Regions from separate parts of the Pseudoflavonifractor phocaeensis genome, predicted to be linked through region 2. Evidence: predicted binding sites of a transcription regulator. Region 2 holds the regulator's gene; the other holds the start of a gene.

Region 1 (3,226 bases), on a different contig from region 2:
CTCCATGAGGCGGGCCACCGGGATGCCGGTCCACCGCTCCACGATTTTGGCCACCTCCTCCTCGGTCACCTTGTCCCGCAGGAGGCTGGCCTCCTTCCCCTGGTTTGCCACCAGCTCCTGGGCCTCCAGCCGCTTCTGGAGCTCGGGGATTTTTCCGTACTGCAGCTCGGCGGCCCGGTTCAGGTCGTACTCCCGCTGGGCCTTCTCCAGCTCCCCGTTGGCGTCCTCCAGCTCCTCCCGGAGCTTCTGCACCGCGCCGATGGCGTTCTTCTCGTTCTCCCACTGGGCCTTCTTGGCGTTGAAGTCCTCCTTCAAATCGGACAGTTCCTTGCGGATGTCGGCCAGATGCTCCTGGGAGAGCTTGTCGGTCTCCTTCACCAGGGCCGCTTCCTCTATTTCCAGCTGGGTCATCTTGCCCTGCAAAACGTCCAGCTCGGTGGGCATGGAGTCGATCTCGGTGCGCACCGTGGCGCAGGCCTCGTCCACGAGGTCGATGGCCTTGTCGGGGAGGAACCGGTCGGTGATATAACGGTTGGAGAGGGTGGCGGCGGCGATGATGGCCCCGTCGGTGATTTTCACCCCGTGGAACACCTGGTAGCGCTCCTTGAGGCCCCGGAGGATGGCCACGGTGTCCTCCACGGAGGGCTCCCGCACCATGACGGGCTGGAACCGCCGCTCCAGGGCGGCGTCCTTCTCGATATACTGGCGGTACTCGTTGAGGGTGGTGGCCCCGATGCAGTGGAGCTCCCCCCGGGCCAGCATGGGCTTTAAGAGGTTGCCCGCGTCCATGCTCCCCTCGGTCTTGCCCGCCCCCACGATGGTGTGGAGCTCGTCGATGAAGAGGATGATGCGGCCCTCGGACTTTTTCACCTCGTTCAGCACGGCCTTCAGCCGTTCCTCGAACTCGCCCCGGTACTTGGCCCCGGCGATGAGGGCGCCCATGTCCAGGTTGAAGATGGTCTTGTCCTTCAAGGAGCCGGGCACGTCCCCTTTGACGATGCGCTGGGCCAGCCCCTCGGCGATGGCGGTCTTGCCCACGCCGGGCTCGCCGATGAGCACGGGGTTGTTTTTGGATTTGCGGGAGAGGATGCGGATGACGTTCCGAATCTCCTCGTCCCGGCCGATGACCGGGTCCAGCTTATTCTTTCGGGCCGCCTCCACCAGGTCGGTGCCGTACTTCTTGAGGGCGTCGTAGGTCTCCTCCGGGTTGTCGGAGGTCACCCGCTGGTTCCCCCGCACGGCGGTGAGGGCCTGCAGAATCCCCTCGTAGGTGACGTTGTAGGTCTTGTAGAGCTCGGCCAGCTCCCGGTCGGCGGTCTTGACGAGGGCCAGCAGAAGATGCTCCACCGAGACGTACTCGTCCTTCATCTGCCGGGCGGTCTCCTCGGCGGTGTTCAGGGCCCGGTCTACGCCCTGGGAGACATAGATTTTCCCCATCTCCCGCCCCGGGCCGGAGACCTTGGGGAGCTTCTCCACCTGGGCCTTCACGGCGGCAGCGAAGCTGGGCACGGTGAGGCCCATGCTGGCCAGAAGTTGGGGCACCAGGCCGTTTTCGGCGGTGAGCAGGGCCAGCAGGAGGTGGCTCTGCTCAATCTGCTGGTTGCCGTATTCGGTGGCGAGGGACTGGGCGGCCTGGACGGCCTCCAGGGTCTTCTGGGTGTAGTTTTGAGTGTTCATGCAAACAACTCCTTTCCGGGAAAATACCTTTATTTGAACTTAGTATAGGCGGTTTTCCGGGAAAAATCATGAACGGCGTGTAAACAATTAGCACTCTTCTTATGTGAGTGCTAATTTGTTCTGATTGGTACCTGATTGCATGTCGGGACGTGCGTAAATCTGGGGGACATTTCTTTTCCCGAGGAAAAGAAATGTCCCCCAGACCCCCAAAGAAAAGTCTCTGGTGCTGACCTGCTCGCAGATTCCCTTTTTGGTAGAAGGTTTAGTGCCCGAAGGTAGGGTGAAAAGCACGGGAGCGTCTGTGCGACCCGTGGCCCCCCCTTGCGCCGCTCGGCCGCTGACGTGTTCTTGACACAGCCTGGTCTTTTAGCCTTCCCCTTGGGGGAAGGTGGCAGCCCGAAGGGCTGACGGATGAGGGGAACTGCGGATATGGAAAAAGCCCTGCCAATCCGATAAGTTCCCCCCATCAGTCTCGCTGCGCTCGACAGCTTCCCCCAGGGGGAAGCCTAAGGCCTGTCGAACCCCGGCTCCGTTACGAAGTAAGGGGCTGGGGTCATCCTGCGCTCTTGCGGACATCCCGGGGTGGTTTCCAAAGGAGGGGCGCCTGCGGGTGGCCCACAGGCAGGCCACCCATAAATCTTCACAATTTTAGAATATAAAACTTTTTACACTTAATTAGGTGTAAATCAAACACTTTTTCCAATTAACACTTATAGTAAGCACAAGGGGCACCTATTGCCCCGTCAGAAGGAGGCAAACCCATGGGTACATTCAAAAAAGACCTATCCGAACGCAAACTCTGCGGCACCTGCGCCCACTTCTACCAGCATTACGTCTTGAGGCGTTCCAGCTTCACCTCCGTCTGGTGCGGACACTGCACCACGCCCCGTCTCAAATCCCGGATGCCGGATGACACCTGCCCCAACTGGACCACCAGGGACGAAGAAGAGCCGGTCAGCGAAAGCTGACCGGCTCCTCTCTATTTTGCTTACTGGATGGCAATCTTGTGAGTCTCGGGCTCCACGGGCCTGGCCTTGGGCAGGGTCAGCGTCAGCACGCCGTTCTGATAGGCGGCGGTGATGCCGCTCTCGTCGATGCCGGTGACGTCGAAGCTGCGCTGGAAGGATCCGTACCGCCGCTCCCGGCGGATGTAGCTGCCCTTGTCGTCCTTCTCCTCGCTGCTGTCCTGGTGGACAGCGGAGATGGTGAGTATTCCGTCCTTCAGATCCAGAGAGATGTCCTCCTTGTTAAACCCAGGCAGATCGGCCTCCAGCAGGAAGCTGTCCCCGGCGTCCCGGATATCGGTGCGGAAGGCGGGCAGGTCGGCGTTGGACTTGCGGAAGAAATCACGGGCGAAGTTGTCGAAGGTGTCGAACACGTTGCTGTCACTGCGCTCAAACGGAAGCATACCAAACATAGAAATGAACTCCTTTCTTTGGAGACCCGGCCCTTTTCGTCCCGGCCTCCCGTTCCTTTTTTCAATGCTTAGTATAGCCGCGGCCTGTGAACAAAGATAGCAAAAAATATGTCCAAATTGTAAACGTTAGCA
Region 2 (3,226 bases):
AAGTCGTCGCCGCCCAGGCGGTTGTTGCCCGCGGTGGCCAGCACTTGGATGACCCCGTCGCCGATCTCCAGGATGGACACGTCGAAGGTGCCGCCGCCCAGGTCGTAGACCATGATCTTCTGGTCGGACTCCTTGTCGATGCCGTAGGCCAGGGCCGCGGCGGTGGGCTCGTTGATGATGCGCTTCACGTCCAGCCCGGCGATGCGGCCGGCGTCCTTGGTGGCTTGGCGCTGGGCGTCGGTGAAGTAGGCGGGGACGGTGATGACGGCCTCGGAGACGCTCTCGCCCAGGTAGGCCTCGGCGTCGCTTTTCAGCTTTTGGAGCACCATGGCGGAGATCTCCTGGGGGGTGTAGCTCTTGCCGTCAACGGTGACCTTGTAGTCGGAGCCCATCTCACGCTTGATGGAGGCCACGGTGCGGTCGGGGTTGGTGACGGCCTGGCGCTTGGCCACCTGGCCCACCATCCGCTCGCCCTCCTTGGAGAAGGCTACGACGGAAGGGGTGGTGCGGTTGCCTTCGGCGTTGGGGATGACGACGGCCTCGCCGCCCTCCATGACCGCCACGCAGGAGTTGGTGGTACCCAGGTCAATACCGATGATCTTAGACATATAAATTCCTCCAATAACAAAGTAAATTGTTTTATACAAAAGTATATGAAAATCGAAAGGTTCCCCTCATCCGTCACAGCTTCGCTGTGCCACCTTCCCCCAGGGGAAGGCTTAAGGGCTTCCCCTGGGGTCCAGCGGGCCTTAGCGATCGCTTAGGGCTGCTTGATGCAAGCCAAAGTCGTTGAAGCTGTCAGCCGCGGGCTGACTGATGAGGGGAGCCTTCCGGCGGGGGATCAGTTGGCCACCTTCACCATGGCGAAGCGGATCACCTTTTCGCCCAGGGTGAACCCGGCCTGAAAGACGTCCACGACCACGTTTTCGCCGTATTCCTCATCCTCCACGTGCATCACGGCGTTGTGAAAGGTGGGGTCGAAGCTCTGTCCCAGGGCGGGGATCTCCTGGACCCCCAGGGACTCCAGCGCCTTTTTCAGGCCGGTCATGGTCATCTCCACGCCCTTGGCGTAGGCCTCGTCACGGGTGTCCTGCTTCAATGCCCGCTCCAGATTGTCGTAGACGGGGAGGAGGGCCTTCACCGCGTCGGCCTTGGCGTCCGAGTAGATGGCCTCTTTTTCCTTCTGGCTACGTCGGCGGAAGTTGTCGTACTCGGCGGCCAGCCGGAGAAATTTGTCCTCCTGATCGGCCAGATTGGCCTTCAGGGTCTCCAGCTCCTCCAGCAGGGGATCGGGCCCTTCGGCGCCGGGGGTATCGGCCTGGATCTCGGCCTCAGGGGTCTGGACGGCCTCGTCCAAGGTCTGGTCCCCGGCCTCGGGGGCCTGCTTTTTGTTCTCTTTCTTACTCAAGAGATTCCCTCCTTGGTATTCTCGTGATAAAGCGGCGTCACTGCTCAGGATCGCCGGGGGGAAGCCCGCCTTGGCCGATGAGCCAGGTCAGCCCTCTGGCGAAATAGGACAGCCGTGCGGAGATTTTGGCGTAATCCATCCGGGTGGGGCCCACCACGCCGATCAGGCCCTTCATCCCGTCGCCCAGGTCATAGCTTGCCATGACCACGCTGGAATCTTTCAGCGCCTCGGCCACGTTCTCCGGGCCGATGACGATATCGGTGGGGCTGCCGGGGTCGACCCGGATGGGGAAGGGGCCGAACTCCTCGTCGGAAAGGAAGCTCATCAAGGGCTGGGCCTTTTCCAGGCTTTGGTACTCCGGGTGCTCCAGCAGGTTGGCGATGCCCGCGGTGTGGACCGGCCGCTTGGTCAGCTCGTCCAGGACCTCGGCTCCAAAGCGTACCACCAGCTCGATGAGGTCGTAGGCCTCACGCGTGGCGTGGCGGGCCACCCGGGCCAGCTCGGGGGTGAGCTCGGAGAGGGTCAGGCCGGTGAAACCGGTGTTCAGAAGGGTGCCCAGCATTTGAAGCTGGGATTCGCTCAGGTCCTCCGAGAGCCGGAAGAGCTTGTTGCGCACCACGTTGGAATCGGTCATCACCACCGCGATGAAAGCGTTTTGCTCCACCAGCAGCAGATCAAAGCGCCGGATGGTCATTTTCTCCGGCCCGGTGGCCAGGGCGAAAGCGGGGTACTGGGTGAGCTTGGCCACCACCCGGCCCGCCTCGTCGATGACCCGGTCCAGGGCCTTCATTTTCAGGTGGAGGGCCTCGTTGATCCGCTGGGTCTCCTGGATGGAGAGCTTGTAGTCTCCCATCAACTCGTTGACGTAGAGCCGGTAGCCCTTGGGGGAGGGCACCCGTCCGGCGGATGTGTGGGGCTGCTCCAGGTAGCCCTGCTCCTCCAGATCGGCCATCTCGTTGCGGATGGTGGCCGAGGATACGTCCAGCCGGGCCCATTCGGCCACCGCCTTGGAGCCCACCGGCTCGGCGTTCTGGACGTAGCTTTCGATGACGGCCCGGAGGATCTTCTTTTTTCGTTCGCTTAAGTCCAAGCCGCTCACCTCACAAAAAAGATTTTAGCACTCTATTCTCCTGAGTGCTAAAGATAATGTACCACCATGGACCGGGAAAGTCAATAGTTGGGGTTGTAAATAAAATGTGAATGATTTCAGGAAAATGCGGCAAAAAAACCGCCCCTTTCCGTGGCAAGGAAAGGGGCGGGGGTTAGCGGTAAGACGGTGGGATTGCCAACGGCGATAGTGGACGCCCGTGGCCGGGTGAAGGCCTATCAATTAGGCTTCCCCTGGGGGAAGCTGTCTGCGAAGCAGACTGATGAGGGGAACTTGTCGTTTGGCAGGGCCTTTCCCATTATCCCGAGTTCCCCTCATCCGTCAGCCCTTCGGGCTGCCACCTTCCCCCGAGGGGAAGGCTAAAAGACCAGGCTGTGTCAAGAACACGTCAGCGGCCGAGCGGCGCGAGAGGGACCACGGGTCGCACAGACGCACCCGTGCTTTTCCCCCCTAGCTTCGGGCAGTAGACTGTCTACTAGAAAGGGAATCTGCGACCAGGTCAGTATCCAAGACTTTTCCTCGGGAAAAGAAATGTCCCTCAGATTTACGCACGTTTGACGTGCAGTCGCTGAAAATCAACCGGGCTTTTCCCGAAAAAACGGTCCTTACGCCGCGGTTACATCCCGGATCCACGCCCCCGACTTCAGCCGGGCCATCCCGAAGAAGAACTTCACCACGTTCTCCAGAGAGATGCACAGGTACACCACCAG

What was found. Region 2 encodes HrcA, which represses chaperone genes, less so after heat shock. Its sites were predicted from a motif close to TGTTAGCACTCNNNNNNNNNGAGTGCTAACA; they were not measured.
Region 1: a site for HrcA is predicted at 1,763-1,793, ahead of clpB (ATP-dependent chaperone ClpB). Genes of this name have one in related genera too.

The regions. Positions count from the first base shown of each region.
Region 1 covers NZ_JBCDMT010000003.1:369,748-372,973, forward strand. The annotation lists gene clpB (ATP-dependent chaperone ClpB) at 1-1,677, opposite strand, end outside; gene AAEU42_RS06480 (hypothetical protein) at 2,439-2,645, shown strand; gene AAEU42_RS06485 (Hsp20/alpha crystallin family protein) at 2,666-3,085, opposite strand.
Region 2 covers NZ_JBCDMT010000001.1:381,535-384,760, forward strand. The annotation lists gene dnaK (molecular chaperone DnaK) at 1-608, opposite strand, end outside; gene grpE (nucleotide exchange factor GrpE) at 842-1,408, opposite strand; gene hrcA (heat-inducible transcriptional repressor HrcA) at 1,446-2,507, opposite strand; gene AAEU42_RS01920 (MATE family efflux transporter) at 3,122-3,226, opposite strand, start outside.